DNA from 2 places in the Buttiauxella sp. genome. Region 1 is predicted to be linked to the other one. Evidence: predicted binding sites of a transcription regulator. Region 1 holds the regulator's gene; the other holds the start of a gene.
The links. The regulator LexA, encoded in region 1, represses DNA repair genes until DNA is damaged. The targets are predictions, from matches to a motif close to TNCTGTATGTACATACAGNA.
Positions count from the first base shown of each region.

Region 2: the regulator LexA is predicted to act here: its motif matches at 8,167-8,186, upstream of sulA (SOS-induced cell division inhibitor SulA).

Region 1 covers NZ_JBAVHX010000039.1:27,871-39,106, forward strand. The annotation lists gene malE (maltose/maltodextrin ABC transporter substrate-binding protein MalE) at 1-995, opposite strand, end outside; gene malK (maltose/maltodextrin ABC transporter ATP-binding protein MalK) at 1,380-2,489, shown strand; gene WBL83_RS22055 (maltoporin) at 2,534-3,850, shown strand; gene malM (maltose operon protein MalM) at 3,996-4,985, shown strand; gene ubiC (chorismate lyase) at 5,303-5,812, shown strand; gene ubiA (4-hydroxybenzoate octaprenyltransferase) at 5,812-6,684, shown strand; gene plsB (glycerol-3-phosphate 1-O-acyltransferase PlsB) at 6,773-9,202, opposite strand; gene WBL83_RS22080 (diacylglycerol kinase) at 9,329-9,697, shown strand; gene lexA (transcriptional repressor LexA) at 9,806-10,414, shown strand; gene dinF (MATE family efflux transporter DinF) at 10,490-11,236, shown strand, end outside.
Region 2 covers NZ_JBAVHX010000004.1:717,306-728,541, forward strand. The annotation lists gene rlmI (23S rRNA (cytosine(1962)-C(5))-methyltransferase RlmI) at 1-341, shown strand, start outside; gene hspQ (heat shock protein HspQ) at 402-719, shown strand; gene WBL83_RS03850 (CoA-binding protein) at 750-1,163, opposite strand; gene csgI (curli synthesis inhibitor) at 1,349-2,014, shown strand; gene mgsA (methylglyoxal synthase) at 2,124-2,582, shown strand; gene helD (DNA helicase IV) at 2,583-4,637, opposite strand; gene WBL83_RS03870 (YccF domain-containing protein) at 4,770-5,216, shown strand; gene yccS (YccS family putative transporter) at 5,241-7,376, shown strand; gene WBL83_RS03880 (TfoX/Sxy family DNA transformation protein) at 7,373-7,987, opposite strand; gene sulA (SOS-induced cell division inhibitor SulA) at 8,208-8,717, shown strand; gene ompA (porin OmpA) at 9,078-10,148, shown strand; gene matP (macrodomain Ter protein MatP) at 10,246-10,698, opposite strand; gene WBL83_RS03900 (AAA family ATPase) at 10,874-11,236, shown strand, end outside.

The DNA.
Region 1 (11,236 bases):
GATTTCAGAGCAACCGCGCCCAATGGCTTGTCTTTATTGACTTCAGCCAGGCCCTGGTCGGTCATCAGGTAGTTTTCCAGGAACTCTTTCGCCAGCTCTTTGTTCGGGCTGGCTGCGTTGATACCAGCACTCAGCACACCGACGAACGGCTTGGAAGGTTTGCCTTTGAAGGTTGGCAGCAGCGCGACGCCGTAGTTGATTTTGCTCTTATCAATGTTGGACCATGCCCACGGGCCGTTAATGGTCATCGCGGTTTCGCCTTTGTTAAAGGCCGCTTCTGCGATGGAGTAATCGGTATCCGCATTCATGTTTTTGTTTTTGATCATGTCGACCAGGAAGGTCAGGCCCGCTTTCGCGCCTGCGCTGTCCACGCCCACATCTTTCACGTCATATTTGCCGTTTTCCAGTTTGAACGCGTAACCACCGTCAGCAGCAATCAGCGGCCAGGTGAAGTACGGCTCTTGCAGGTTGAACATCAACGCGCTCTTACCTTTCGCCTTCAGCTGCTTATCCAGCGCAGGGATCTCTTCCCAGGTTTTTGGCGGATTAGGTACCAGGTCTTTGTTGTAAATCAGAGAGAGCGCTTCAACCGCGACTGGGTAAGCAATAATTTTGCCGTTGTAACGAACGGCGTCCCAGGTAAACGGATAGAGTTTGTCCTGGAAAGCTTTGTCTGGAGTGATTTCGGCCAACAGGCCAGATTGTGCGTAACCACCGAAACGGTCATGTGCCCAGAAGATGATGTCCGGGCCATCGCCGGTCGCCGCGACTTGTGGGAATTTCTCTTCCAGTTTGTCCGGGTGTTCGATGGTGACTTTAATACCGGTGTCTTTCTCAAACTTTTTACCCACTTCGGCCAGGCCGTTATAGCCTTTATCACCGTTAATCCAGATAACCAGTTTGCCTTCTTCTATCTTTGCCAGTGCAGAGGCGGAAAACATCATCGTTGTCAGGGCAGACAGAGCGAGGATGCGGGCGCCAGTTTTAATTTTCATAGTCCCATCCTTTGAATGGTGGTTTGCGCGTGGATACATCAAGGTCAAGGTGGTCGCGTTACGGTTGCCAGTTTGCTCAGATGGCAAGTGCTTCTCATCCTCCTTAGCCCTACGCCCCACCTCGATTATCTGTGATCCCCATTACATAACTGGCAGTTATGTGTCCTGGAGCACACAAAACCCCTCGGAATTTTGAAACCACGATCACGAAAATCTCTTGCGCAGACTGTAACCGGTTGCAGAAACCGACATCTCATCCTCCCGCCTCCTCCCCCATAAAAAACATCAGGGTGGAGGAGTTACCAAATGTATAGATCCGTCATAGTCCGACACATCTTGAATCACCTGCCAATTAGCATCGTGACGGAATGAAGGGAGAAGTACATGGCAAGCGTACAGCTACGGAACGTAACAAAAGCCTGGGGCGATGTAGTGGTATCGAAAGATATCAATCTGGACATCCAGGAAGGTGAGTTCGTGGTTTTTGTTGGCCCGTCAGGCTGCGGAAAATCCACACTGTTACGTATGATCGCGGGGCTGGAAACTATCACTAGCGGTGATTTATTCATTGGCGAAACGCGCATGAACGACATTCCACCTGCTGAGCGTGGTGTGGGCATGGTGTTCCAGTCTTATGCTTTGTATCCCCATCTTTCTGTTTCAGAAAACATGTCTTTCGGCCTGAAGTTGGCGGGCGCCAGGAAAAGTGAAATTAATCAGCGAGTCACTCAGGTTTCGGAAACACTGCAATTAGCGCATCTGTTAGAGCGCCGCCCGAAAGCGCTGTCTGGTGGACAACGTCAGCGTGTGGCAATTGGCCGTACGCTGGTGGCGGAACCGCGTGTCTTCCTGCTCGATGAACCTCTTTCAAACCTTGATGCGGCGCTGCGTGTGCAGATGCGCATTGAGATCTCCCGACTGCACAAACGCCTCGGGCGCACCATGATTTACGTGACTCATGATCAGGTCGAAGCGATGACGCTTGCCGACAAAATCGTGGTGCTGGACGCAGGCCGTGTCGCGCAAGTCGGTAAGCCACTCGAGCTGTACCACTATCCGGCAGATCGTTTCGTTGCGGGCTTCATTGGCTCGCCAAAAATGAACTTCCTGCCAGTGAAAGTGACCGCAACCGCAATCGATCAGGTGCAGGTTGAATTACCTAACCGTCAGCAAGTCTGGCTGCCGGTTGAGAGCAAAGAAGTTCAGGTCGGCGCCAATATGTCCCTTGGTATTCGCCCGGAACATCTACTGCCAAGCGAGATCGCTGACGTCACTCTTGAAGGTGAAGTTCAAGTGGTCGAGCAACTCGGTCATGAAACTCAGATTCATATCCAAATCCCCGCCATCCGTCAGAACCTGGTGTACCGCCAGAATGACGTGGTGTTGGTAAAAGAGGGTGCCACATTCGCTATTGGCTTGCCGCCAGAGCGTTGCCATCTGTTCCGTGAGGATGGCACTGCATGTCGTCGGCTGCATCAAGAGCCAGGTGTTTAAGCATTCCCATAAAAAAGAAAAGCAATGATTCAGGAGATAGAACGATGATTACTCTGCGCAAACTTCCACTGGCAGTCGCCGTAGCAGCAGGCGTTATGTCTGTTCAGGCTCTGGCTGTGGATTTCCACGGTTATGCCCGTTCTGGTATCGGCTGGACCGGTAGCGGCGGCCCACAAGAATGTTTCCAGGCAACAGGTGCTCAATCTAAATACCGTCTTGGTAACGAATGTGAAACCTACGCGGAAATTAAATTAGGCCAGGAAGTCTGGAAAGAAGGCGATAAGAGCTTCTATTTCGACTCCAACATTGCCTATAACTCTCCACAGTTGAACGACTGGGAAGATGGCAATACTCCAGCAATCCGTGAATTTAACGTGCAGGGTAAAAACCTCATCGACTCGCTGCCAGGCGCCAATATGTGGGCTGGTAAGCGCTTCTATCAACGTCATGACGTTCACATGATCGACTTCTACTACTGGGATATTTCTGGTCCTGGTGCAGGTCTGGAAAACATCGACGTCGGCGTAGGTAAACTCTCCTTTGCGGCCACCCGTTCTGCTGAATCTGGTGGTTCATCCGGTGCTGCTGAATTCGATCCAGTGACTGGCGAACGTACCTACAACAACAAAGTTCCAAACGACGTGTTTGACGTGCGTTGGGCAGGTATTGAAACCAACCCAGGCGGTACCCTGGAACTGGGCGTAGATTACGGCCACACCAACATTCCTGATGACTATTATCTGCAACCTGGCGCGTCTAAAGACGGCTGGATGGGGACTCTTGAACACACCCAGAGCATGATGAAAGGCTTCAACAAATTCGTAGTCCAGTACGCAACTGACTCTATGACCTCAAATGGTAAAGGTCAGGCGCAGGGCGGCAGCATCAACAACGACGGCAACATGATCCGTGTTCTCGACCACGGTGCAATCACCCTGGCAGACCAGTGGGACCTGATGTATGTCGGTATGTACCAGAACCTGGATATGGATGATAACCAGGGTACTGAGTGGTACACCATCGGTGTGCGTCCAATGTTCAAATGGACGCCAATCATGAGCACCTTGCTGGAAGTTGGCTACGACAACGTGAAATCCCAGGAAACTGGCGAACGTAACGGTCAGTACAAAATTACCCTGGCGCAACAATGGCAAGCAGGCGACAGCATCTGGTCACGTCCAGCATTGCGTCTGTTCGCAACTTACGCTAAATGGGATGAGAAGTGGGGTTACGCTAAAAATGGTGACGGCAACGCAACTCGCTTTGCTATCTCCGATTCAACCGGTAACGGTAACTTCTCTACTAGCCGCGGCGATAACGACGAGTTCTCCTTCGGTGCCCAGATGGAAATCTGGTGGTAATACAGCTTTAGCCTGATGTTATGAAACGATGAGGGGTTCGCCACTGAACCCCTCGTTATTACCCTTGTATGCCAATGCCTGTTTCGATGGAAAGCGCTATTGCCTGGCTAACTTTCCACCGACTTCCCAGTCGAGGTTTATAACAATGAAAATGAAAAAAAGTCTCATCGCACTCTGCCTGGCCTCAGGGTTGCTCGCCAGCCTGCCCGGCGTAAGCCTGGCTGATGTGAACATCGTGCCACAGGATCTCTCTGCCGCACCTGCCATCCCGGCCTCTGCATTGCAACAACTGCAATGGACTCCGGTTGACCAAACGAACACTCAAAAAACTAATCTCGCCACCACTGGCCAGAGCCTGAATGTCGGCGATATTACCGGGCCAGTTGCAGCCTACAGCGTACCGGCAAGCATCGGTGAGCTGACGATTACGCTCACCAGTGAAGTGAAGAACGATTCTGTATTTGCGCCAAACGTGTTGGTACTTGACCAGAACATGACGCCTGCAGCCTACTTCCCATCCAGCTTCTTTGCTTATGAAGAGCCAGGTGTGATGTCGTCCAATCGTCTGGAAGGCGTAATGAAATTAACCCCAGCGTTGGGGCAACAAAAACTTTATCTGTTGGTCTTTACCACCAACAAAGACTTACAACAAACCACGACCATGGTTGACCCGGCGAAAGCCTATGCCAAGGGTAATGGTAACGCTGTTCCGGATATTCCAGACCCAATTGCCCGCCATGGCACAGAAGGTGAGCTGGCGCTGAAAGTCAGAACCTCTTCAGGTTCCAGCATTTTGGTTGGGCCATTGTTTGGTTCAAAAGGCCCAGGCCCGGTCACTGTCGGGAATACTGCCGCACCAGCAGCCACTTACGCAGCGCCTGCAGCAACGGTAGCCGCGACATCAGCGGCACCAGCGCCAACGTATTCAGCTCCAGCTCCAGTTGCCGCTCCTGCGCCAGCTGTGAAAAAAGAGCCAATGCTTAACGATACAGAAAGTTACTTCAACCAGGCTATCAAGCAAGCAGTAGACAAAGGGGATGTCGATAAAGCCCTGAAACTGTTGGATGAAGCAGAACGTCTGGGATCCACTTCTGCCCGTAAAACTTTTATCAGCAGTGTAAAAGGCAAGGGGTAACCGTCTCCCCGCAATGCTGATGTTTGAAGTATTGGTGCGCTCACTGAGCGCACCTTTTTTTGCCCGTCATATTTCGAGCTGCCTCGGCGTTGGCTGCTCTCACTCACCCTAATCACTTACTCTAGTAAGCTCATAGGGATTCGTTCGTTTGCCGCCTTGATGCCACTCGAACTATTTAGGGCAACTTTGCTCCCACTTCAAGCTGACTCCCAATTGCCGCCTTGATTCAACCTGAATGATTTAGAAGGTGTTTTGAATCCCCCGCCATACCTATTCTGCGTTACAATAACTTTCGGTTTTGTTTCGGAGAAATTCACATGTCTGACGCGCTTTCGCCACTGCGCGCCTTACGTTTTGAGGCTACGATTCCCGAGGGGCTGAGTGCATCGCTTCTTGACTGGTTGTTGCTTGAAGACTCAATGACTAAACGCTTTGAACAGTATTGTTCGCGTGTCACTGTCCGCATTGTACGTGAAGGTTTTTTTGATTCGCCTGTCGATTTCCCCGAAGCTGAGATGATGCCAGAAGCTAAACGCTACTGGTTGCGCGAAGTTGTGCTCTGCGGTGACGAGGAACCCTGGTTGCTTGGGCGCACGGTGGTACCGGAATCAACTCTTGAAGGGCCTGAGCTTGCTTTGCAGCGACTCGGCACTACGCCGCTCGGGCGTTATCTGTTTAGTGCATCTTCCCTGACAAGGGATTTTATTGAGATTGGACGCAATGCGGAGTTGTGGGGGCGTCGTTCCCGCCTGAGATTAGCCGGAAAGCCATTGGTACTGACCGAGTTATTCCTTCCCGCTTCTCCGCTGTATGCAGAGGAAAAATAATGGAGTGGAGTCTGAAACAGGGCAAATTGCAGGCATACCAACGCCTGATGCGGCTGGATAAGCCGATTGGCTCGCTTTTATTGTTATGGCCTACGTTATGGGCGTTATGGCTTGCGACGCCGGGTGTACCACCGCTGACCATTTTATGTGTGTTTATCGCCGGAGTCTGGATGATGCGCGCCGCGGGTTGTGTGGTAAACGACTACGCTGACCGCAAGTTTGATGGTCACGTAAAACGTACCGCCCATCGGCCACTGCCGAGCGGTGCCGTCAGTGAAAAAGAGGCGCGCATCCTGTTTGTGGTGCTGGTGCTGCTCTCATTTTTACTGGTGCTGACACTGAATACCATGACGATTTTATTGTCGGTTGCGGGATTAGCGTTAGCCTGGGTTTACCCATTTATGAAGCGTTACACCCATCTTCCACAGGTGGTTTTGGGTGCGGCGTTCGGTTGGTCGATCCCGATGGCATTTGCGGCGGTCAGTGAATCTGTTCCGCTAAGCTGTTGGCTGATGTTTTTAACCAATATTTGCTGGGCAGTGGCCTACGACACACAATATGCGATGGTTGATCGCGATGATGACCTGAAAATTGGTATCAAATCCACGGCGATACTGTTCGGACGGTATGACAATTTGATCATCGGGATTTTGCAGGTAGTGGTGATGGTTTTGCTGGCCGTGATTGGCTGGCTGAACGGATTAGGCGGCGCTTTCTACTGGTCAATTGCGTTGGCGGGTGGTCTCTTTATCCATCAGCAACGGTTGACGGCGAATCGTGACCGCGATGCCTGTTTCCGTGCATTCCTGAATAATAACTACGTTGGGCTGGTGCTGTTTATTGGTCTGGTGTTGAGCTACGTACACTTCTAAACATCCCCCTCATCCCGGCCTTCTCCCCAAGGGAGAAGGAGAAAACCGGCAATCCCCTCTCCCGTGGGAGAGGGTTAGGGTGAGGGCATTACTCAGTCGCAGCCTGCGACGTCGCACTTTCAATCGTCAAACGCACATCCGGCATGATCAGATCCGCCAGCATCTGGTAGACCTTCATGGTTTCGGTTGGCTCAGCATCTCCGGTGTCACTGATATAGCCTTCATCACGCAAGGTTAAGACCAGCGAGGTGAAGACGGCTTTATCAAAGAATTCCGGTGCATTAATACCATGCAAAACAGATAAACGTTGGGCAACGGTGCGGCTTTCGCGCTCCAGTGTCCCACGGTTAATCGACGGATTCGCGCTCAGCAACCAGAAGGTGATCGCATAACGCTGTAGTGTTTCACGAACACCCGCTGCCAGTAACTGCATGGTGCGTGAACGCGCAGGGTTAATCTGCACGTCATCACCAACCAGCGTAACCAGTTCCTGACGCGCCAGTTCATTGAGCAAAATGTCAATTTCACCGGCAAGCTCTGTGGTGCTCCAGCGCAGGAACAGCTCCGCTTTCAGCATCGGGTAAAGTAACGCAACCTGACGCAGCAGTTCGCTACGCTCGATGCGACGATGTTGAGTAATGATCGCGGCCAGCAGAGAAGGCAACACCAGCATATGCAGGATGTTGTTGCGGTAATACGTCATCAGCACCGCCTGCTCGCGTGGCAGAATGATGATGTCACCGATAGTGTCTTTCTCTACTTCAAACTTGTTCATCTGCAACGCGTGTTCAATAAGCCGCTCAGCTGTCTGGTCTGGTGTGGTCGCGTCCGGTGAATACGGAACATTACGCAACAAGCTCAGGTAACAGTTGAGCTGCTCTGTCAGTTGTTCACGGGTAAGTGAACGCTGACGCGAGGCCAACAGCGCGGTACAGCACAGGTTCATGGCGTTCGCCGCCCCTGCGTTGTTAATACGCACCATCAGCTCGGCGGCAATTTCATTAACCGTCGGCGTCAGCCACGCAGGACGGATCGCTTCGATTGGGTCGATGGAATCGCGCCACTCAGGAACACGCTGGTTAAGGAAGGTCATCAACGGCATGGGTTCGCCGAAGTTCACATAGCCCTGACCAAGGTTACGCAGCTTACTCAGCCCACGCACCATCTGCATGAAACTCTCTTTCTCTTTGGTCGCACCACGCAGCTCTTTAGCGTAAGTTCCCACTTCCATTACATGTTCGTAGCCAATGTAAATCGGCACCAATGTAATAGGGCGAGTACCGCCGCGCAGCATGGCCTGGATGGTCATCGACAACGTGCCGGTTTTCGGGTCGAGCAAGCGCCCGGTACGAGAACGACCACCTTCCACGAAATATTCAACGGAATAGCCACGGCTAAACAGCTCACCCAGATATTCACGGAATACGGTGGAGTAGAGTTTGCTGCCTTTAAAGGTACGCCGAATAAAGAACGCACCGAGGCGACGGAAAATCGGACCGGCTGGCCAGAAGTTCAGGTTGATACCCGCCGCGATGTGCGGAGGAACCAGCCCCTGGTGATAAAGCACGTAAGACAGCAACATGTAATCCATGTGGCTGCGGTGGCATGGGACATAAACAATCTCATGACCATCGTGAGCTAGCTGGCGCACACGCTCAGCGTTATGAACGTTGATCCCCTGGTACAAGCGGTTCCACGTCAGGCTCAGCACGCGGTCGCTCACACGAATCGCTTCGTATGAGAAGTTAGCTGCAATCTCTTCCATTAATGCCACAGCGTTTTGCTGCGCTTTTTCATGGGAGATTTTCTTGCTGCGGGCTTCATCTTCGACAGCGCGAGCGATAGCTTTCGATGCCAGAAGCTTATTAAACAGGTCCTGACGTACCGGCAGACGTGGCCCAATGGTCGCTAAACGCTGGCGAGCAAAGTGCATGCGTGCAACGCGAGCCAGTTTCTGTGCAATCTTCTTATCCGTACCGTGCTCGGTTGCCATATTGCGCAGTGAGACGGGTGGCGAGAAACGCACGAAACTATCGCGACCAAGCCAGGTCACGGCGAAAAACTTCTGGATGCCATTGAGCATCTTTAATGGCGGATTAACCTCGCCTTTTTCGCGGCCTGGGGAGCGGCCAAACATCACCGATACCGGCACCATCTGCACATCCAGATTTGGATTGCTACGGTGCAAGTCGAGGTAATCATGGAACAACTTGATCGACTCTTCTTTCGGCGTGTAATACGTGAATACACGCGGGCCACCGTGGATAAAGACGTAGCGCGGCAGTACCGCTCCGTCTATCTCTAATGGTTGCAGAGGGTCGGGCAAGCCATGCGCGAGGCATTGCGCGCGCAGCGTTAATAAGTCCGCCTTAGAGTTATAAGGCAGCACATACATTATTGGGCGTGTGGGATCTAAGCCCAGTTCGGCTTGTGGATCTGCCGGAATGGACTTGCTCTTTACCAGAACGCCTAATGGTAAATTAAGTAATTTGTAGTAGATTCTTGGCCAGCCTGACATAAACGATGTAAAGCCTCAGGTTAATAATGCAATTTCGCCGCAAGAATATCAGAATCTCATCCAGATTTCTGTGGCGTTGCGATATAGATACGCATTGACCCAATTATTTTGAAAAGGTTTCCCAAAATGGCGAGTAACGTCACCGGATTTACCCGAATCATCAAAGCCGCAGGCTATTCATGGAAAGGGCTCAAAGCAGCCTGGATTAACGAAGCTGCGTTCCGCCAGGAAGGCGTGAGTGCGGTTATCGCCATTGCCATCGCCTGCTGGTTAGATGTTGACCCTATCACCCGTATTCTATTGATTGGATCGGTCGTGCTGGTCATGATCGTTGAGATCCTCAATAGCGCGATTGAATCCCTTGTTGACCGCGTTGGCACGGATTACCACGAGCTTTCTGGACGCGCCAAAGACATGGGCTCGGCTGCTGTATTAATCGCCATTATCCTCGCAGTTATTACCTGGGTCACACTACTTTGGCAGCATTTGCGATGATCTTTCCAGAATAGTTAAGTGGCTGGTTTTTTGCTTAATTTGTGGTTCCAAAATCGCCTTTGACTGTATATACTCACAGCATAACTGTATAAACACCCAGGGGGCGGAATGAAAGCGTTAACTACCAGGCAGCAAGAGGTGTTTGATCTTATTCGGGATCATATCAGCCAGACCGGCATGCCACCGACTCGTGCCGAGATTGCTCAACGTCTGGGGTTCCGTTCTCCAAACGCCGCTGAAGAGCACCTGAAAGCACTTGCCCGTAAAGGCGTCATTGAGATTGTTTCTGGTGCGTCGCGCGGCATCCGCTTGCTGGTCGAAGAAATTACCGGTATTCCGCTGGTTGGGCGTGTTGCTGCAGGTGAGCCACTCCTTGCACAGCAGCATATCGAAGGCCACTACCAGGTTGATCCATCACTGTTCAAACCTAATGCTGATTTCCTGCTGCGCGTCAGTGGGATGTCTATGAAAGACATCGGTATTATGGATGGTGACCTGCTGGCGGTTCATAAAACTCAGGATGTGCGTAACGGCCAGGTTGTGGTCGCGCGTATTGATGATGAAGTTACCGTTAAGCGCTTAAAACAGCAGGGTAATGTTGTTCATCTTCTTCCTGAAAATAGCGAGTTTGAACCGATTGTGGTTGACCTGCGCGAGCATAACTTCTCTATTGAAGGGTTGGCGGTTGGGGTTATTCGCAACGGCAACTGGCTGTAAATCTCTTCAGGTGATGCGCTACCGTGCGCATCGCCTCTCAATACTTCAAATATCCTCCCAGGATTGGCTATCATAATGTTAGCACCGGCAGACAAAGCCCTCTGGCGCCTCGCACTACCCATGATTTTCTCCAACATCACTGTGCCATTGCTCGGTCTTGTCGATACGGCAGTTATTGGTCATCTGGATAGCCCTGTCTATCTTGGCGGTGTCGCTATTGGCGCTACGGCAACCAGTTTCCTGTTTATGCTTCTGCTATTCCTGCGCATGAGTACCACCGGCTTAACCGCACAAGCCTTCGGGGCTAATAATCCTTCGGCATTAGCGCGTGCCCTGGTGCAACCTTTATTGCTGGCACTGGGTGCAGGTGTGGTGATTGTCGCTCTGCGTGAACCGCTCATTTCCCTGGCATTACAAATTGTTGGCGGTAACCAGGATGTGCTCTTGCAGGCGCGAAGATTTCTTGAGATCCGCTGGCTAAGCGCTCCTGCGTCACTGGCTAACCTGGTATTACTCGGTTGGTTATTAGGCGTTCAATATGCGCGCGCACCGGTTATCTTGCTGGTGGTCGGCAACGTGCTGAATATTGTGCTGGATGTGTGGCTGGTGATGGGCTTGCACATGGATGTTCAGGGTGCGGCGTTAGCGACGGTCACTGCAGAATACGCCACATTTATCATCGGGTTGCTGATGGTGAAAAAGGTGATGGGTCTGCGGGGAATCAGCGTTGAGATGCTGATAAAAGCCTGGCGCGGAAACGTCCGGCGTCTGCTGGCGCTTAACCGGGACATCATGCTGCGCTCGTTGCTGCTGCAAGTGTGT
Region 2 (11,236 bases), on a different contig from region 1:
TGCGCAAATACCGCGACCAGGGTGAAAAATTCGACGTTATCGTGATGGACCCACCGAAGTTTGTTGAGAATAAGAACCAGCTGATGGGCGCCTGCCGTGGTTATAAAGATATCAATATGCTGGCAATCCAGTTATTGAACCCAGGCGGGATCCTGATGACGTTCTCCTGTTCAGGATTAATGACGACAGATTTATTCCAGAAAATCATCGCCGATGCCGCCGTAGATGCTGGGCGTGATGTACAATTTATAGAGCAATTCCGTCAGGCAGCCGATCATCCAGTCATCGCTACCTATCCGGAAGGGCTGTATCTGAAAGGGTTTGCCTGTCGCATCATGTAACTTGAAAAATGGAATGTTGCCCGCACATTAATTGCAGGTAATGTTTCTCAGGAGGTGACTATGATTGCCAGCAAATTCGGCATTGGCCAGCAAGTACGACATTCTTTGCTGGGCTATTTGGGGGTAGTGGTCGATATCGACCCGGAATACTCTCTGGATGAACCCGCAGAAGATGATTTGGCCGACAACGATGTCCTCCGTAGTGCCCCCTGGTATCATGTAGTGATGGAAGATGATGATGGCCAGGCGGTGCATACCTATCTTGCTGAAGCCCAGTTAAGTGGGGAGTCACAAGACGAGCATCCCGAACAACCGTCGATGGATGAATTGGCGGCTTCGATACGGCAGCAACTTCAGGCACCTCGCCTACGTAATTAGCAAAAACCCCGCAATCGCGGGGTTTTTTAATTATTTCGCCAGACCCAGGCGGGGGATTTCAATCGCCGGGCATTTATCCATCACCACGTTTAACCCTGCATCCTGTGCCAACACCGCAGCCTGTTCATTAATCACACCTAGCTGCATCCACAATGTTTTTGCACCGATGGCGATGGCTTCTCGCGCCACTTCCCACGCAGCTTCTGAATTACGAAACACGTCGACCATATCCACTTTTTGTGGAATTTCAGCAAGCGACCCATAGCCTTGTTGCCCTAACAGGGTCTTGCCGGCCACTTTTGGTGACACCGGAATCACTTCATATCCTTGATCCAGCAAATACGCCATCACCCGATAGCTTGGGCGATCAGGTTTATCACTGGCTCCCACCAGTGCGATTGTTCGGGTGCTTTTTAAAATAGTTTCGATATCTGCCTGTTTCATCACACTCTCCGCTGGGACTTCGTAATCAAAAGTGTATGTCATCCATTACTGACTCACCATCTTTCCCATACAGAGGTAGTAGAGCAATTTTGCGAAATATGTCTATATGTTAATAAACTGTCCTTGTGAAAAATTTTGATACATTCAGTAAGGGATAGCCCCATTTACCCCGGCAGGAGAAATTGATGAGAACGGTGTTCTTTATCGCGATATGTTGGAGCCTTCTTTTGCCGTCTGAATCGTGGGCGACAACGTTACGTCTGTCCACGGATATCGATTTGCTGGTGCTTGATGGGAAAAAAGTTTCCAGTTCTTTATTAAGAGGGGCTGATAGCCTCGAACTCGATAACGGCCCGCATCAAATGGTGTTTCGCATTGAGAAAAATATTCGCAACAGCACACGCGAACAGCGTCTTTATATTTCGCCGCCTTTAATCGTCAGTTTCGATACTAAGGAAGTCAGCCAGGTAAATTTTAATCTACCCCGCATCGAAAACGATAAAGAGAGCGAGGAATTTGACCTCGCACCGCATCTTCAATTACTGGACGGTAACGCCGCAGTCATTCCGGTGAAAGTGGATATTTTGCCGGTAAAAGTGCTGCCACAAGGCATTGATTACGAGCAGGACACCCAGGTTTACAACAAATCGGGTAAGGTCGCGTCAGTAAAAGGTTTTGCCACCATGATGGCTGATGACAGTACATTGCTGTCCCGCGATTCCGAACTTGATGCGCCACCTCCTCAGTCCGAAACGATGACCGAGCAACGACTCAAGTACTGGTTCTTACAAGCAGACAAAACGACTCGCGAGCGTTTCTTACAATGGGTGAAGGACAACCCCGCGCAATAATTGCCTTTCCATTCCCGCATTTTTCACACCCTTCTCTTGCAGCATCAGTGGCTTCCAGTAAGCTGTAGGCATTATTAATCGTTCAATCTTAATCAATCAGGATTAACCAATGGAATTAACCTCCCGCACCCTGGCGGAAAAGAAGCATATTGCGCTGGTTGCGCACGATCACTGCAAAGATGCGTTATTGAAATGGGTTGAGCGCCACAAGTCTGTTCTGGCTCAGCACGTGTTGTACGCGACCGGCACTACCGGGAATCTCATCCAGCGCGGCAGCGGTCTGGATGTCAATGCCATGCTAAGTGGCCCAATGGGCGGCGATCAGCAAGTGGGTGCTTTGATTTCTGAAGGGAAGATTGATGTGCTGATTTTCTTCTGGGATCCGTTGAATGCTGTTCCACACGACCCAGATGTTAAGGCGTTACTGCGTCTGGCGACGGTATGGAACATTCCTGTAGCGACCAACTTATCTACCGCCGATTTTATTATTCAATCGCCGGGCTTTAATCAGTCAGTGGAAATTTTGATCCCCGATTACGCGCGTTATCTGGCAGAGCGACTGAAATAATTACGGTCGATTTGCAGCGGGCACGCCAAGTTGTTTCAGGATATCGACAAAACTGGATGGTTCTTTTTTGTTGAATAACAGCCAGACACGATGACGGGCCCGCGTTATCGCCACATACAACAATCGCCGCTCTTCAGCATCCGGATAATCTTCCGGCTGTGGCAGTAATGCCTCTTCCATAACAGATTCACGCGCCGCCGCCGGGAATCCATCTTTCCCCTGTTGTAGCCCCAGGATCACCACATAGTCAGCCTGTTGCCCTTTGCTGGCATGGATAGTCATGAACTCAATCGTGAGTTTAGGCCAGCGCGTCGCTGCCTTTTCCAAAATTGCCGGGCGTAAATGGTGGTAACGCGCCAGCACCAGAATGCGCTGTTGTGGCTGCACATAGCCGCTCATCTTATCGAACAACGCTTCAATCTGGTCATCAGCCAATAACGTGACCGATTTTTTATCACCTTTGGACAGGCTATTCAGCGGCTTAGCCAGTTGATGCGGGTTCAGCTGCACGAATCGATTTGCGATTTCACCGATGCGATCGTTGAAACGGTAGGTGGTATCCAGCGCGCACTGATCTGCATCGCCAAAGTGGTGAGCAAAGGCGGTCGTCAACGACATTTCCGCACCGCTGAAACGATAAATCGCCTGCCAGTCATCCCCAACGGCATACAGCGAAGTCTGGGAGTTTTGTTTTCTCAATGCTGCCAGCAACGCTGCACGCTGCGGCGAGATGTCCTGAAACTCATCCACCAGAATATGTTTCCACGGGCTGATAAAGCGCCCTTTTTCCAGTACGTTGACGGCCTGATGAATCAAACCTGAAAAATCGACGGCTTCTTCGGCTTTCAGCGCTGTTTTCCAGGTTTTTAATAATGGCGCCATCAGTTTGACGCGTTTTGTGAACACATCACGGATCTCATCTGGGGCTGAGGCAATCATTTCTGCCTGAGAACCTCCATGCATACGCATTAATCCCAGCCAACGGTCTAAGCGGCTGGCCAGGCGTTTGGCTAAACGTTCATCCTTCCAGTATTCCCCTTCGGGGACTTCCCACTGCAACTCGTCGCTCAGCCATTCGCGCCACCCTTTTGCCTGTGCTTTTTTCTCATGGCATTGCTGCTGCCAGCTCTCAATCAGCAGTTGATGGCGTGCCTGGGTATCTGACTCCAGATCGCTCACGCGCGGAACTTTTTTGCTCCCTTGCTGGATGATGTGCAGCGCCAAAGAATGGAATGTGCGAGCAGAAATCGCATCAGTATGCAGACGTTCAGCAATGCGCTGGTCCATTTCTTGCGCGGCTTTGCGACCAAACGCCAGCAATAAAATTTGCTCTTCGCTGGCCTCGCCGCGTTGCAGTAACCAACCCGCACGGGCAACCAGAACCGAAGTCTTGCCGCTCCCCGCTCCTGCCAGCACTAACAACGAGTCTTCACCATTCACCACCGCGCGAGCTTGAGAAGGGTTCAATGGAGAGCTTTCTATTTTCTCGAAGAAGTCAGCATACTTTTCAAGCATGTGATTAGTGAAAGCGGTATTACGTTGATGGCGGCGTTGATCGCCTTGCTCAAGCCAGGCCTTGCACTGTAACCAGACGTCGCGGCAATTATCGAACGCTTCGAGTCGCGCCTGAGGAAGGGGCAACCCGGTAAATGCAGCGCGGACATTCTTTTGTAATGCCTGCATATCGCTGCGTTTAAACCATTTCTCCTGCTGGATTCGGCGTGTAATTTCAGCGTACTGCTGGTGTAAAACCTGTGCCGCGACTTCACTCATCTCAGCACTCCAGCTCTGCCAAAGCTCGTCGAGATGATGATAAAAGCGCTGCGTTTCACTCCATTCTGTACCGTGCAGACGCACGACTTTATCGTCCGGCAGAACAAATTCCAGTTCACCCCATACCAGACCACGCTTGCAATTAATGGCAATTAACTGATTGAATGGAATAAGGTATTCATGACGATCACCCTTTACCTCAACACCTGCAGTCAGCAATCTCACACGATTGTAGGGATGTTGTGCTAAATGTTTGCCTAGGGAGGTCGCTTTCAGTTCCATTACGCTTTGCCTGATCCAAAATAGAGGTTGTGGTTAAGTTTACCCGCCGAAGGAATGACGCTCCAGGGTAAAAACGCGTTACAATTGTTGTGGTTATTCATTTATAGAACTTTAAACCAACGAAGAGTGAGTATGCGTACAGTCCTTAATATTTTGAACTTTGTACTGGGTGGCTTTTTGACCACTCTCTCCTGGTTGCTGGCCACGCTTGTCAGTATCATTTTTATTTTCACCCTGCCGCTGACTCGATCCTGCTGGGAGATTACCAAACTTTCCTTCGTGCCGTACGGCAACGAAGCCGTTCATGTTGATGAACTCAGCCCGCAGAGCAAAAGTGCCATCATGAATACCGGTGGGACGTTGCTGAATATTGTCTGGCTGGTGTTTTTCGGCTGGTGGCTCTGTGTGCTGCATATCTGCACCGGTATTGCCCAATGCATCACTATTATTGGCATTCCTGTTGGGATTGCTAACTTCAAAATAGCGGCTATCGCGCTTTGGCCAGTTGGCCGCCGTGTGGTTTCTGTTGAAACTGCGCAGGCTGCACGTGAAGCAAATGCCCGCCGTCGTTTCCAGTAATTCAGACAAGAATAGTGAGTATTAATGCTTAGTCCAATTCTGCGCCGCTATACCTGGAACAGCACGTGGCTGTATAACTTGCGCATTTTCATCGCGCTTACGGGTACGGCTGCCCTGCCCTGGTGGCTGGGTGAGGTAAAGCTGACTATCCCATTAACACTGGGTGTTGTTGCCGCGGCACTGGCAGATCTGGATGACCGGCTGACCGGACGTTTGCGTAATCTCCTGATTACCTTAATCAGCTTTTTTATTGCGTCAGCATCGGTTGAACTCTTGTTCCCATGGCCAGTATTTTTTGGCATCGGGCTAATGATTTCCACCAGCGGATTCATTCTGCTCGGCGGATTAGGTCAGCGTTACGCCACCATTGCCTTTGGAGCTCTGCTTATCGCGATTTATACCATGCTCGGGATCACTTTATATGAGCACTGGTATCAACAACCGATCCTGCTGCTGGCGGGGGCAATCTGGTACAACGTACTGACGCTCGCCGGGCATCTGGTCTTCCCGATTCGCCCGCTTCAGGATAACCTGGCGAGATGTTATGAAAGCCTCGCGCGTTATCTCGAAGTCAAAGCAACGCTATTTGACCCTGACATCGAAGAAGAAAGTCAGGCGCCAATGCTTGAACTTGCAATGGCTAACAGCCAACTGGTCACGACGCTGAATCAGACGAAAGGCTCATTATTAACACGTTTACGCGGCGATCGTGGACAGCGGGGCACTCGTCGGACTTTGCATTATTATTTTGTCGCGCAGGATATTCACGAACGCGCCAGCTCCTCGCATATTCAGTATCAGGCGCTACGGGATAAATTCCGCTACAGCGATATTATGTTCCGCTTTCAGCGCCTTCTGACCATGCAGTCGCAGGCCTGTTTACAACTTTCACGTTCAATTTTGTTGCGTGAGAAGTATCAACACGATCCACGTTTTGAACGTGCTTTTATCCACCTTGATGCCGCGGTCGAAAGGCTGAAAGCCGACCAATATCTGGCGGGCGAATTTAAAGCGCTTGGCTTCCTGGTGAGTAATTTACGCGCCATTGATGCGCAACTGGCGACCATTGAATCCGAGCAAGCGCTTGCCGCCCCGCAAAGCGATATCGAAAACCGTCTGGCTGATGATCGTATCACTGGTTTTGGCGATGTCTGGCAGCGTTTGAAACGCAATTTAACTCCGGAATCTGCGTTATTTCGCCACGCGGTACGAATGTCGCTGGTGCTGTGTGTCGGCTACGCTTTCATTCAGTTTACCGGGCTAAAACATGGTTACTGGATCCTGCTGACAAGCCTGTTTGTCTGCCAGCCAAACTACAGCGCCACGCGCCGCCGTTTAGCATTGCGTATCATCGGTACGTTAGTCGGTGTGGCTGTCGGGCTGCCGGTGCTGTTCTTCGTGCCGTCAATAGAAGGCCAACTGGTATTAATCGTGATTACTGGCGTGCTGTTCTTTTCTTTTCGCAATGTGCAGTACGCGCACGCCACGATGTTTATCACCTTACTGGTACTGCTGTGCTTTAACTTACTCGGTGAAGGGTTTGAAGTCGCCGTGCCGCGTATCTTCGATACACTGTTAGGTTGTGCCATTGCCTGGGCTGCGGTGAGTTTCGTCTGGCCAGACTGGCGTTTTCGCAGGTTGCCGCTGGTGGTTGAGCGTGCATTTAATGCGAACTGCCGTTATCTGGATGCGATTCTTGAGCAATACCATCAAGGGCGAGATAACCGTGTTGAATACCGAATCGCGCGACGGGATGCACATAACAAGGATGCGGAACTGGCATCAGTCGTGTCCAACATGTCGTCCGAGCCGCGCGTTACACCGCAGATGCAGGAAACTGCATTTCGCTTGCTATGCCTCAATCATACCTTTAACAGCTATATTTCGGCGTTAGGTGCGCACCGCGAACAACTCACCAACGATGATATCTTGCTGCTACTTGATGACGCAGTGTGTTACGTAGACGATGCCCTTCATCATTTGCCTGCCGATGAAGAGCGAGTGCAAAAAGCGCTGCAAGGGCTTTCCGAACGTATCACTTCGCTTGAGCCGCAACCAGATACCAAAGAGCCATTAGTGCTGCAACAAATTGGCCTGCTGGTTGCGCTACTGCCTGAAATATCACGACTTCAACAACAGGTGTCGCAGCAACATGATTAACGGGACTTTCGTTTCGCGTAAAGATGCCCCCACTCGACTAACTCCCGGCGCGTTGACGCCGGGAGTGCCGCTTCATGAACACCACTAATCGCGCCAGCTAAAGCCAACAACACGCGGACACCCAGCCCTTTCTTCAAATGCCTCAATTTTATCCATGTGCGTTTCGCGCCATATGCATGAAGGGTTCGCACATCAGCTATCCCCACCTCCCACAACATCATCTCCAGACTATGGGTTAAATTGGGTAAATCTTTGAGACGTTGCTGCGCTTTCAGGCGTGATTTTTCACGTCGGGCGCTAAACAACGCATCGGTTGAAAGCTGTAAAAGTTTTTCTCGATCAGACCACAGCGCTTCATCGACATGATAATAATTGAGCGCGATTGATCGCCCGCGCTTTTGATAAACCAGCGACTCTGACGCTCTTTCAACGAAGTAAACTTCCGATTGTTCGCACGCTCGCAGATAAAGTTCCCCCTCAGAAACCATGGCAAACACCACATTCTCGACGGTCAAACTGTATCCACCAAATAGCGAGCGATAGCTGATATCGCCTAATGGAGATAGACATTCTTTTGATTGATGAATCCTTGCATAAGACCGCTTTTTCATGAATATGTCCTTAAATATCAATCTATAACGCATCATCACGATTTGTTACCGTATCCCGTAACACGAAAATATGTAACCTGATGACCGACGGCAATCACATTCTTTCTTTCCGCCGATTTACATGTTGAAATTGCGATATGCTTTCCGAAATTTAGATTGATCTTTGTCCGAACTGGTATTACTGTATATTCATACAGTAACCCATCAGGCGGGATTAACTATGCAATCACATAACGTTCTAACTCACGTTGCCACTGTTCCAACTTCTGGGTCTTCATTGACTCAGTCATCAGCAGGTAACAACATTAAAGGGTTGATCAGTGAAGTGATCTACAGCGAAGATCAGCCATGGATTACGCAGTTGGTGTTGCTGCCTCTTCTGCAACAGCTTGGTCAGCAATCGCGTTGGCAGCTGTGGCTAACGCCGCAGCAAAAATTGAGTCGTAAGTGGGTACAATCTGCTGGTTTGCCGCTGACAAAAGTGATGCAGGTAAGCCAGTTAGATCCACTTTTTACCGTAGATGCTATGGTAAAAGCATTGCAGACAGGAAATTACAGCGTTGTGATCGGTTGGTTACCGGAAGAATTGACTGACGAAGAGCATTATAAACTGTCATCTGCTGCTGAAATGGGTAACGCAATTGGCTTCATTATGCGTCCCACCCGTACCTCGAAAACAGGTTGTCGACCACGAAGCGGGCTAAAAATTCATTCTAGTTTGTATCATTAAGTAAATTTAAGAGAAATCCTGGAACTTTTTCTTCTCTGCTGACAATTCATTGTGAATTATCGAGAATCCGCACTGCAAGCCGCTCCTGGCGGCCTTCCCCCCGTTTCGCTGAGTCTATTTTTTGTGCAAATTTGTGAAAAAATGTGAACGCAACTCGTTTTTTTTCATATGCCTGAGGGACTTCACACTTGTAAGTTTTCAACTACGTTGTAGACTTTAGCTCGCCAGGGTTGCTCTTCCATAACACCGATTGATCGGTAGAGTAACAAGTGAGCATAAACTCGGGCGAAGGATTTAACCCTGGGCTTTAGAGCGATTTTAAAGCTCATGGCCTTTTTGGATGATAATGAGGCGCAAAAAATGAAAAAGACAGCTATCGCGATTGCAGTGGCACTGGCTGGCTTCGCTACCGTAGCGCAGGCCGCACCGAAAGATAACACCTGGTATGCAGGTGGTAAGTTGGGTTGGTCCCAGTTCCACGATACCGGTTTCTACGGTAACGGTTACCAGAACAACAACGGCCCTACTCACAGCAGCCAACTGGGTGCTGGTGCGTTCGGTGGTTACCAGGTTAACCCGTACGTTGGTTTCGAAATGGGTTATGACTGGTTAGGTCGTATGCCTTATAAAGGCAGCGTTGATAACGGTGCTTTCAAAGCGCAAGGCGTTCAACTGGCTGCTAAACTGAGCTATCCAATCAATGACGACCTGGACATCTACACTCGTCTGGGTGGTATGGTATGGCGTGCAGACTCTAAAGGTAACTACGCATCTACTGGCGTTACCCGCAGCGAACACGACACTGGCGTTTCCCCACTGGCAGCAGTTGGTCTGGAATATGCAATCACCCGTGATATCGCAACCCGCCTGGATTACCAGTGGGTTAACAACATCGGTGACGCGAATACCGTTGGTACTCGTCCAGACAACGGCATGCTGAGCCTGGGTGTTTCTTACCGTTTCGGCCAATACGAAGCAGCTCCAGTTGTAGCTCCGGCTCCAGCTCCAGCTCCAGAAGTACAGACCAAGCACTTCACTCTGAAGTCTGATGTTCTGTTCAACTTCAACAAAGCAACTCTGAAACCAGAAGGTCAGCAGGCACTGGATCAACTGTATACTCAGTTGAGCAACCTCGACCCGAAAGATGGTTCTGTTGTAGTTCTGGGCTTCACCGACCGTATCGGTTCCGACCAGTACAACCAGAAACTGTCTGACAAACGTGCACAGTCTGTTGTTGATTACCTGATCTCTAAAGGTATCCCAGCTAACAAGATCTCCCCACGCGGTATGGGCGAATCTAACCCAGTTACTGGCAGCACCTGTGATAACGTAGCTCCTAAAGCTAAACTGATTGATTGCCTGGCTCCAGATCGTCGCGTAGAGATCGAAGTTAAAGGTATCAAAGACGTTGTAACTCAGCCTGCGGCATAAGTTACCGTTATAAAAAAACCCCGCCAAGGCGGGGTTTTTTGTTTTTAATCTTCCGGAAAATCACAGTAAAAAAGCACAGTGACAACTCAACTGCGCTCTACTTTTTACCCAGCATGGCCTGAAGGTCTTGTTTCAGCGAAGACATCTGATTGGCGTATTGCTCTTTACGTTCGGCATCTTCAATGAGTTGCACTATCGTTTCTGAAAGCGTGCATCCTCGTCTATGAGCAAGCCCTGCTAACCGCTGCCAGACCAGATACTCAAGGTCGATGGACTTTTTACGCGTATGTTGATGTTCGGCGTTAAAGTGCCGTTTACGACGTGCGCGGATAGTTTGCTTCATGCGGTTGTGGAGTACTGGATTCATATGCTTCTCTATCCAGCTCAACACGTGCACAGGCTCATTTTCAAAGCGTAGCAGTTCATCAACGGCTTCTTTCGCAGCACTCGCCTCGATATAACGCGTGATAAGCTCGCCTTCGCGATGTTTTTTAACCAGATACTTCCACTTCCAGCCGCTCTCGAGATTTTCCAACTGTTGATATTTCATTGTTGTCTCAGTGTGACCGTGTAACTCGTTTCAGAATAACAGTTTTTTTTATTTTCGCTTACCTGAAAAATGAAAGCTGTGAGCTAAGTAAACTTGCCGCTCCGCATAATCCGTGTGCTGCTCTGCCTATTCTTGTATAATCGCGCCTTTGACATCTAATTAATAAATAGCGACTTTGACGACTAATCGACTTGAATGGCGTGCTCTTGTACCTGATACCGAAAGCTATCAGGAAATTTTCGCACAGCCTTATGATTCCGAAACTGCCCCTTTCTCCGCTGTGCAACCCCGTCTGACCTATGGACTGGTGCAGCTCAGCCAACCGGTAGCCTCGGCCGATCTGATGCTGGTAAAAGCCGCTGAAGAAGCCGAATACCTTAATCTTATTGCAAGCGCGGCTCGCGATTGCTGGTCCCCGGAAAACACATTGACCGGCGGACATTATCTGATAGAAGGCGCGCGTATCACATTACGCCCGGCTGAGTCGGCTGAAGATAATTTTGCCGGTCAGTCGGAAGTCGTCGTGGCTGACTGGATT